3 linked regions of the Azospirillum brasilense genome follow. The protein of the gene in region 1 interacts with the protein of each later gene in a pairwise test. Links are inferred from orthologs where the notes say so. Each region holds a gene or a part of one and is shown in the gene's direction. Other genes may lie near its edges. The genes, in order: H1Q64_RS16195, glnK and H1Q64_RS12975.

Region 1 (3,154 bases):
GGCACCATCTCGCTTGAGGGTCCGGTGATCCTCGCCCCCATGTCCGGCGTCACCGACCTGCCGTTCCGGAGGCTGGTGAAGCAGTCGGGCTGCGGACTGGTCGTGTCCGAGATGGTCGCGAGCCAGGCGATGATCCGCGAGAACCGCCAGACGCTGCGCATGGTCGAGTGCGAGCCGGAGCAGTTCCCCATGGCCGTCCAACTCGCCGGCTGCGAACCCGAGGTGATGGCGGAGGCGGCGAAGCTGAACCAGGACCGCGGGGCGGCCATCATCGACATCAACTTCGGCTGCCCGGTGAAAAAGGTGGTCAACGGCCACGCCGGCTCCTCCCTGATGCGCGACGAGGCGCTCGCCGCCCGCATCCTGGAGGCCACGGCGAAGGCGGTCTCGATCCCGGTGACGCTGAAGATGCGCAAGGGTTGGGACGACAGCAGCCTGAACGCACCCCGTCTCGCCCGCATCGCGGAGGATTGCGGGATCAAGCTGGTCACCGTTCACGGCCGCACCCGCGAGCAGTTCTACAACGGCACCGCCGACTGGTCCTTCATCCGCTCCGTGAAGGAGGCGGTGTCGATCCCGGTGGTGGTCAATGGCGACATCATCTCCTTCGACGCCGTGGACCGCGCGCTCGCCGAGTCCGGCGCCGACGGGGTGATGATCGGGCGTGGCGCCTATGGGCGCCCCTGGTTCCCCGCCCAGGTGATGCATTACATCCGTACCGGCGAACGGCTGCCCGATCCGCCGCTCCACGAGCAGCTCGACACGCTGCTGGAGCATTACGACGCCATGCTGACCCATTACGGAGTCGAAGGCGGGCTGCGCGTCGCCCGCAAGCACATCTCCTGGTACTCAACGGGCCTGCGCGACTCCGCTGAATTCCGCTCGGAAGTCAACCGCATGTCCGATCCCGAACGAGTGCGCGGCTTCATCCGCGACTTCTACGCCCCGGCGATCGAAAGGATGGCTGCCTGATGGCCCGTGCATCTGCCGCTGCTCCATTGCCCCGCCGCCCGGCGCGGCCCCGTGCGCCCTCCGGTTCCTACCGACCCGTCCGCTCCTGCATCGATCCGTCCATCATGCTGAACGCGCTCCCCGACCCGGTTCTGGTCGTCGACGGCTCCGGCGACATCCGCTACGTGAATCTGGAGGCGCAGGAGTTCTTTGGCCTGTCCGCCACCATGATGGAAGGCATGCCGCTGGCGGAGTTGCTGCCGCCCAACAGCCCGGTCAGCCAGTTGATCGAGCAGGTCCAGCAGGGCCGCCACCGCGCCTCGCAGGAGGGCGTGGTCATCGACACGCCGCGCATCGGCCCGCACCACGTCACCGTGCGGGTCACCGCACTGGGCGAGCCCACCGACCATGTGCTGCTGACGGTCAACGAGCGCACGCTGGCCCGCAAGATCGACAATTCCCTGACCCACCGCAACGCCGCCCGCTCGGTCACCGCCATGGCGTCGATGCTCGGGCATGAGGTCAAGAATCCGCTGTCGGGCATCCGCGGGGCGGCGCAGCTCCTGGAGGAGAACTGCAGCGAGTCCGACCGGGTGCTGACCCGGCTGATCTGCGACGAGGCCGACCGCATCGTCGCCCTGGTCAACCGGATGGAGGTCTTCTCCGACCAGCGCCCGTTGGAACGCGATGCGGTGAACATCCACACCGTTCTGGAGCATGTCCGCAAGGTGGCCCAGAGCGGCTTCGCACGGAACATCCGTTTCATCGAGCGCTACGACCCGTCCCTGCCGCCGGTTTATGGCAACCGCGACCAGCTCATCCAGATTTTCCTCAACCTGATTAAAAATGCGGCAGAGGCTGCACCGGAATCGGGCGGCGAGATCATACTCAGCACATCTTATCAGCACGGCGTCCGCATGGCCCTGCCAGGCGGCGACACCCGCCTGCACCTGCCGTTGCTGGTGTCCGTTCAGGATAATGGGGACGGCATACCCGACGATCTGCGCTCCAACCTCTTCGATGCGTTCATTACGACCAAGGTCAATGGGACTGGCCTGGGGCTTGCATTGGTAGCCAAAATCGTCGGCGACCACGGCGGCGTCATCGAATTTGACAGCCAGCCGCGCCGCACCGTCTTCAAGGTCTCGCTACCCATGTTCGATGAAGCGCAGATGAGCGGCGATCCTGCACCGGCCAGAGGCATCCGAGGGGCCATCGGATGAGTGCAGCCACGATCCTGGTTGCGGACGACGACCGCGCCATCCGCACCGTTCTGACCCAGGCACTCGCCCGTCTCGGGCACGAGGTGCGCACCACCGGCAACGCTTCCACGCTCTGGCGCTGGGTGGCGGACGGGCAGGGCGACCTCATCATCACCGACGTGGTGATGCCCGACGAGAACGGGCTGGACCTGATCCCGCGGATCAAGAAGATCCGGCCCGACCTGCGCATCATCGTGATGAGCGCGCAGAACACGCTGATCACGGCGGTGAAGGCGGCGGAGCGCGGAGCCTTCGAGTATCTGCCCAAGCCCTTCGACCTGAAGGAGTTGGTCTCGGTCGTCGAGCGGGCGCTGAACTCCAACACGCCGCCGGCGGCGCTGCCCGCAGACGCCGGCGAGGCGGACGAGCAGCTTCCCCTGATCGGCCGCTCGCCGGCCATGCAGGAGATCTACCGCGTCCTTGCCCGTTTGATGGGCACCGACCTGACGGTGACCATCACCGGCGAGTCGGGCACCGGCAAGGAACTGGTGGCCCGCGCGCTGCACGATTACGGCAAGCGGCGCAACGGCCCCTTCGTCGCGATCAACATGGCGGCCATCCCGCGCGAACTGATCGAGTCCGAGCTGTTCGGTCACGAGAAGGGCGCCTTCACCGGAGCCACCAACCGGTCGACCGGCCGCTTCGAGCAGGCGCAGGGCGGCACCCTGTTTCTCGATGAGATCGGCGACATGCCGCTGGAGGCGCAGACCCGCCTGCTGCGCGTGCTGCAGGAAGGCGAGTACACCACCGTCGGCGGACGTACACCAATCAAGACGGACGTACGCATCGTCGCCGCGACCCACCGCGACCTGCGCACCCTGATCCGCCAGGGCCTGTTCCGCGAGGACCTGTTCTACCGTCTGTGCGTCGTTCCCATCCGCCTGCCGCCGCTGCGCGAGCGTACGGAGGACGTGCCGCTCCTGGTTCGCCACTTCCTGAAC
Region 2 (2,945 bases), on another replicon or contig:
CCCAGATAGCCGCCCGACCGGCGGGTCAGCTCGTCGATGAACTGGTCCTCCGGCAGCTTCAGATACATGTCGACCAGCGACCGCTTCTCGCTCCACACGATGGAGGAGCGGTTCTCGGTCATCGGCAGAACGGCGAAGGGGCCGTTGGGCAGGAAATGCTCCACCGCCACGCCGTTGTGCGGCTCCGAATGGCGGATCGTGCAGATGATCGCGGACTGGTCGTAAGCCCAGGTCCGCAGCTTGATCCCGGCGCTCTCCCGCGCCAGCGAGCGGCGCCCGTCGGCCCCGACGACCAGCCGCGCCTTGACCACCCGCCCGTCGGCCAGCGTCACCGTGGCGCCGCTGCGGGTGCGCTCAATCGACACCGCCTGGGCCGGGGTCAGATGGTGCAGGCCGGGCAGTTCCTTGGCGCGGGCGAACAGGGCGCGGCGCATGTCCTTGTTGTCGAGAATCCAGCCGAAGGGCTGGTTCTTGCCGTCCCAGGTCAGCTCCGTGTGGTCGTAATGGACGAACAGGGGCGAGAACTGGTCGGCCACCCGGATGTCCAGGATCGGGCCGGCGTGGGGCTCCATGTGCTTCCACACGCCCGCTCCCTCCAGCACCTTCATCGAGGCGTAGGCGACCGCCGTGGTGCGGATGTCGAAGTCGTCCCCCGCCTGCCGGTCCGGGCTGTCGCGGTCGATGCAGACGACCGGAACGCCCGCGGTGGCCAGGGCCGCCGCCATGCTGAGTCCGGCCAGTCCGCCGCCCAACACGACGACGTCGGTCGTGATCTCCTGCGCTGCGGTGGTGCCCGATTCGGTCATGATGGCGCTGCCCTTCGATCAGTGTAGACGGGTACGAACAATCGTTCCGCTTGGTCCGGATGTCCAGCGGCGCTGCGTCGCGGCCCCCAAATTGCACAATTATTATGCACAGCCTGCCCAATCGATCGGCGAAACAGCCAAAAACCGCTGAAAAGGGCCGATTCTGCAACCGGCACGATTTTTGAAGACGTTGCTTTTTATGGTCGAGGCGAACACGCTCGAGTCACGTTCGGAAAACCCGCCGCCACGGCGGGATCGGCCGAGGGGGGACCGGGCGACCGCAAGGGCCCGCAAACACGCATACCAAGGGGAAGCCACATGAAACTGGTTATGGCCATCATCAAGCCGTTCAAGCTCGACGAAGTGCGCGAGGCGCTGACGTCGCTCGGGATTCAGGGCCTGACGGTGAGCGAGGTGAAGGGCTTCGGACGCCAGAAGGGTCAGACCGAGATCTACCGCGGCGCCGAGTATTCCGTGAGCTTCCTGCCCAAGGTGAAGGTCGAGGTCGCGGTGTCCGACGACCAGTACGAGCAGGTGGTCGAGGCGATCCAGAAGGCCGCCAACACCGGCCGCATCGGCGACGGCAAGATCTTCGTGCTGGACATCGCCCAGGCCGTGCGCATCCGCACCGGCGAAACCAACACCGAAGCTCTCTGAGGCGTCCTGGAGGAAGCGGACAGGGCGGGGCGTCATGGCCCGGCCCCTCCCGCGAGGGGGGAAGGCGCGTCCGCTTTTTCTTGCCGCAGGGCATCGATGATCTGCCCGGTGACTTGAGGCCGGGCGCGCCAGTCTTTCCACCGTGGCGCCAAGGCCGCCGGAACGGGCGGCGTATGCTTTCCCTTGACCGGGCCTCGTCCGGTTTTGTGCCCTTGTGCCGGGACTCCACCGTCGATAGGATCGTTTCCGTTTCGTATCGGGCAGAGGCCCCCAGAGGCCACTGACGGGCCGTGCCCCTCGGGGCCGGCCCGGCCTTCTCGGGCCGTCCTCATGGAAAGGATTCTCGGCGGCATGTCGCTCCCGGACCTCGGCACCTTCGCTCTCGTCAACGACCGGCTCGACCGGCTGTCGGACTACCCCTTCACGCGGCTGGCGGCCCTGCTGTCCGGGGTGACGCCGCGCGCCAACGCCGAGCCGATCATGATGTCGGTGGGCGAGCCGCAGCACCAGCCGCCGGCCATCATCGACGAGACGCTGCGCGCCAACGCCCATCTGTGGGGCAAATACCCGCCGGTCGGTGGCACGCCGGAGTTCCGCGAGGCGGTGGGCGCTTGGCTGGCCCGCCGCTACGCTTTGCCCGACGGGCTGTTCGACGCCGAAAAATCCGTCCTGCCGGTGTCCGGTACGCGCGAGGCGCTGTTCCTGCTCGCCCTGCTGGCCGTACCGCCGAGCAAGGCGGGCCGGCAGCCGGCGGTGCTGATGCCCAACCCCTTCTACGCGCCCTACGAGGGGGCGGCCCTGCTGGCGGGGGCGGAGCCGGTGTTCCTGCCCTCCACCCGCGAGACCGGCTTCCTGCCCGATCTCGACGCGCTGACGCCGGAGCTGCTGGAGCGCACGGCGCTGTTCTACCTCTGCACCCCGGCCAACCCGCAGGGGGCGGCGGCCGACGCCGCCTATCTGGAGCGGGCGATCGGGCTGGCGCGGCGCTACGGCTTCATCCTGGCGGTGGACGAGTGCTACGCCGAGATCTACCTGGACAAGCCGCCGGTCGGCGCGCTCCAGGTCGCGTCGGGTCTCCATCACGGCGGGAAGCCCTGGACGAACATCCTGGTCTTCCATTCCCTGTCCAAGCGGTCGAGCGCCGCCGGGCTGCGGTCGGGCTTCGTGGCCGGCGATCCGGAGCTGATGTCCCGCTTCACACGCCTGCGCAGCTACTCCAACGCCGGGATGCCGCTGCCGGTGCTGGCGGCCAGCGCCGCCCTGTGGCGGGACGAGGCGCATGTCGAGGAGAACCGCGCGCTCTACCGCGCCAAGTTCGACGCGGCGGAGGCCGCGCTGAACGGGCGCTACGGCTACTACCGGCCCGACGGCGGCTTCTTCCTGTGGCTGGAGGTCGGCGACGGCGAGGAGGCGACGCGCCGCCTGTGGGCGGAGGGCGGCATCCGCGTGCTGCCCGGCGCCTACCTGACCCGCTGCAACCCC
Region 3 (2,850 bases), on another replicon or contig:
GCCGTGCAGGCCGCTCGGCACGTCCACGGCGACGACGGTGCGCCCCGCCATCGCCTCGACGACCTCCTTGGCCATGCCGTCGAGCGGGCGGGCGAGCCCGGCCCCGAACAGCGCATCGATCACCAGAGGATTGCCCTCCAGCAGCCAGGGGTCGGCGGCTTCCACCGGCCCGGTCCAGCGCCCGGCCGCCACCGCAGCGTCGCCGCGCAGGGCGGAGCGCGACCCCAGCAGGGCCAGCCGCACCGGCCAGCCCGCTTCGAGAAGAAGACGCGCGATGACGAACCCGTCGCCACCGTTGTTGCCCGGCCCGCACAGGACAACGGTCGGGTGCGGCGCCCAGCGCTCGCAGACCGCGCGCACCACAGCGGCTCCCGCCGCTTCCATCAGAACAGGCCCCGGCACGCCGCCCGCCATGGTCAGCGCGTCGGCGCGGTACATCTCCGCCACGGAAAGCAGTTCGTCCATAGCCTCCACCCGCCGCAATCCCGCATCACCGTCACCCGGCACAATAAGCACCGCGACGGCCGCAGCATAGCCGGGCACAGGAGGAATGAAAGGAGTGGCCTGCCTGGCACGAAAATTGGAAGGAAGAACTGGGGCGATGGATGGGACTCGAACCCACGACCGCTCGGACCACAACCGAGAGCTCTACCAACTGAGCTACCACCGCCACCGGGGGACGGAATGAACCGTCCGCAAACACCCCACCCGCCGCTCCGATCGATGCAACGCCGACGTGAACTCCTCACGAGGCAAGCGCATCCACCGTCAAGGGGGACTGGGGCGATGGATGGGACTCGAACCCACGACCGCTCGGACCACAACCGAGAGCTCTACCAACTGAGCTACCACCGCCACCGGGGCCGCCTATTTGCCCCAAGGGACGGGTCGGGTCAAGCTCTATTTTCCACCGCATTGATCAATCTGAAAAGCCGGCACTAGCCCCTCCGAAAGGGTGTGGCTGCGCGGATTGCTTGCAGCTTGTGCACAAATATTGTTCACTTCGCCCTATCCGTTGGCAGTCGCGTGCCGCCCACGGTGGCATCGGCCCGCTGCGGCCCGGCATCCCACGCAGCCGGATCGCAACCGCTCCGATTGGCACGCAACGTGCTTTACATCGGACTGTCGGCAGAGCCGTGGACGGTGCCTGCCGACGTTGGCACCTCGTACACGAGAGACCCATGAAGAAGATCGAAGCCATCATTAAGCCGTTCAAACTCGACGAAGTGAAGGAAGCCCTTCACGAAGTCGGCATCAAGGGCATCACCGTCACCGAGGCCAAGGGCTTCGGCCGTCAGAAGGGGCACACCGAGCTGTACCGCGGCGCGGAGTATGTGGTCGACTTCCTGCCGAAGGTGAAGATCGAGGTGGTGATGGAGGACTCCCTGGTGGAGCGGGCGATCGAGGCGATCCAGCAGGCCGCCCACACCGGCCGCATCGGCGACGGCAAGATCTTCGTCACCCCCGTGGAAGAAGTTGTCCGCATCCGGACCGGCGAGAAGGGAGGCGACGCGATCTGATCGCGTCCCGAGAACCCGACCACCGGCCACCATGAACCAGCCCCGCCCACAACCGACGCAAAGCCGGCCGACGCAGATCTGGCCGACGCAGACCGTCGCAACCGCGAGCGGAACGATCCGTGCGCGGATGCCCATCCGGGCGCGACTTTTTGTGCTGTCACGTTGTGTGCTTGGGAAAGGCATGACATAACGTCCGCCGCGAGCGCCGTCACCCGCCCCTCGGTCGGTTTGACGCAGCGGGACCCAAACCTCTTAAGCGTGGAAAAAGAGATATGTCCGACATCAGCAAGGTCTTCGACCTGATCAAGGAACACGACGTCAAGTACGTGGACCTCCGCTTCACCGACCCGCGCGGCAAGCTGCACCACACCGCTCAGCACGTCTCGACCATCGACGAGGACGTGTTCGAGGACGGCATCATGTTCGACGGCTCCTCGATCGCCGGCTGGAAGGCGATCAACGAGTCGGACATGATCCTCCAGCTCGACCCGACCACCGCCGTCATGGACCCGTTCTCGGCCCAGCCGACGCTGAACATCCTCTGCGACGTGTACGAGCCGTCGACCGGCCAGCCCTACGCCCGTTGCCCGCGCGGCATCGCGAAGGCCGCCGAGAAGTACATGGCGTCGGCCGGCATCGGCGACACCGCCTACTTCGGCCCGGAAGCCGAGTTCTTCGTCTTCGACGACGTGAAGTTCAAGGTCGAGATGAACAAGGTGTCCTACGAGTTCGACTCGGAGGAAGGCCCGTACACCTCCGACAAGGACTATGAGGACGGCAACCTGGGCCACCGCCCGGGCGTCAAGGGCGGCTACTTCCCGGTCGCTCCGGTCGACAGCGGCTCGGACCTGCGCGCCGAGATGCTGAGCGTGCTCGCCGAAATGGGCGTGCCGGTCGAGAAGCACCACCACGAGGTGGCCGCTTCGCAGCATGAGCTGGGCATCAAGTTCGACACGCTGGTCCGCACCGGCGACAACATGCAGTACTACAAGTACGTCGTGCACAACGTCGCCCACGCCTACGGCAAGACCGCGACCTTCATGCCGAAGCCCGTCTTCGGCGACAACGGCTCGGGCATGCACATGCACCAGTCGATCTGGAAGGAAGGCCAGCCGCTGTTCGCCGGCAACCAGTACGCCGACCTGTCGGAACTGGCGCTGTACTACATCGGCGGCATCATCAAGCACGCCAAGGCGCTGAATGCCTTCACCAACCCGACGACCAACTCCTACAAGCGTCTGGTCCCGGGCTACGAGGCTCCGGTTCTGCTGGCCTACTCGGCCCGCAACCGTTCGGCCTCCTGCCGCATCCCGTACGTCGCCTCGCCGAA

What was found.
Region 2: the proteins of H1Q64_RS16195 (region 1) and glnK interact in binary tests that used the Escherichia coli proteins (3 or more experiments, as listed by UniProt). The link is inferred for Azospirillum brasilense from one-to-one orthologs.
Region 3: the proteins of H1Q64_RS16195 (region 1) and H1Q64_RS12975 interact in binary tests that used the Escherichia coli proteins (3 or more experiments, as listed by UniProt). The link is inferred for Azospirillum brasilense from one-to-one orthologs.

Annotation. Positions count from the first base shown.
Region 1 is NZ_CP059450.1:613,387-616,540, reverse strand. Bases 74-3,072 are described here. They hold H1Q64_RS16195 (two-component system sensor histidine kinase NtrB), read left to right. Parts: upstream 74-971; coding sequence 972-2,174; downstream 2,175-3,072. Other genes in these bases: ntrC (nitrogen regulation protein NR(I)), read left to right, coding at 2,171-3,072; dusB (tRNA dihydrouridine synthase DusB), read left to right, coding at 74-972. Outside these bases: more of dusB, read left to right, coding at 1-73; more of ntrC, read left to right, coding at 3,073-3,154.
Region 2 is NZ_CP059449.1:858,405-861,349, reverse strand. Bases 4-2,793 are described here. They hold glnK (P-II family nitrogen regulator), read left to right. Parts: upstream 4-1,124; coding sequence 1,125-1,463; downstream 1,464-2,793. Other genes in these bases: H1Q64_RS04070 (aminotransferase class I/II-fold pyridoxal phosphate-dependent enzyme), read left to right, coding at 1,815-2,793; H1Q64_RS04080 (UbiH/UbiF/VisC/COQ6 family ubiquinone biosynthesis hydroxylase), read right to left, coding at 4-806. Also shown: more of H1Q64_RS04080, read right to left, coding at 1-3; more of H1Q64_RS04070, read left to right, coding at 2,794-2,945. UniProt on the Escherichia coli protein: Involved in the regulation of nitrogen metabolism. Regulates the activity of its targets by protein-protein interaction in response to the nitrogen status of the cell.
Region 3 is NZ_CP059449.1:2,721,668-2,724,517, forward strand. Bases 156-2,850 are described here. They hold H1Q64_RS12975 (P-II family nitrogen regulator), read left to right. Parts: upstream 156-1,181; coding sequence 1,182-1,520; downstream 1,521-2,850. Other genes in these bases: H1Q64_RS12960 (NAD(P)H-hydrate dehydratase), read right to left, coding at 156-465; glnA (type I glutamate--ammonia ligase), read left to right, coding at 1,793-2,850. In the rest of the region: more of H1Q64_RS12960, read right to left, coding at 1-155. UniProt on the Escherichia coli protein: P-II indirectly controls the transcription of the glutamine synthetase gene (glnA). P-II prevents NR-II-catalyzed conversion of NR-I to NR-I-phosphate, the transcriptional activator of GlnA. When P-II is uridylylated to P-II-UMP, these events are reversed.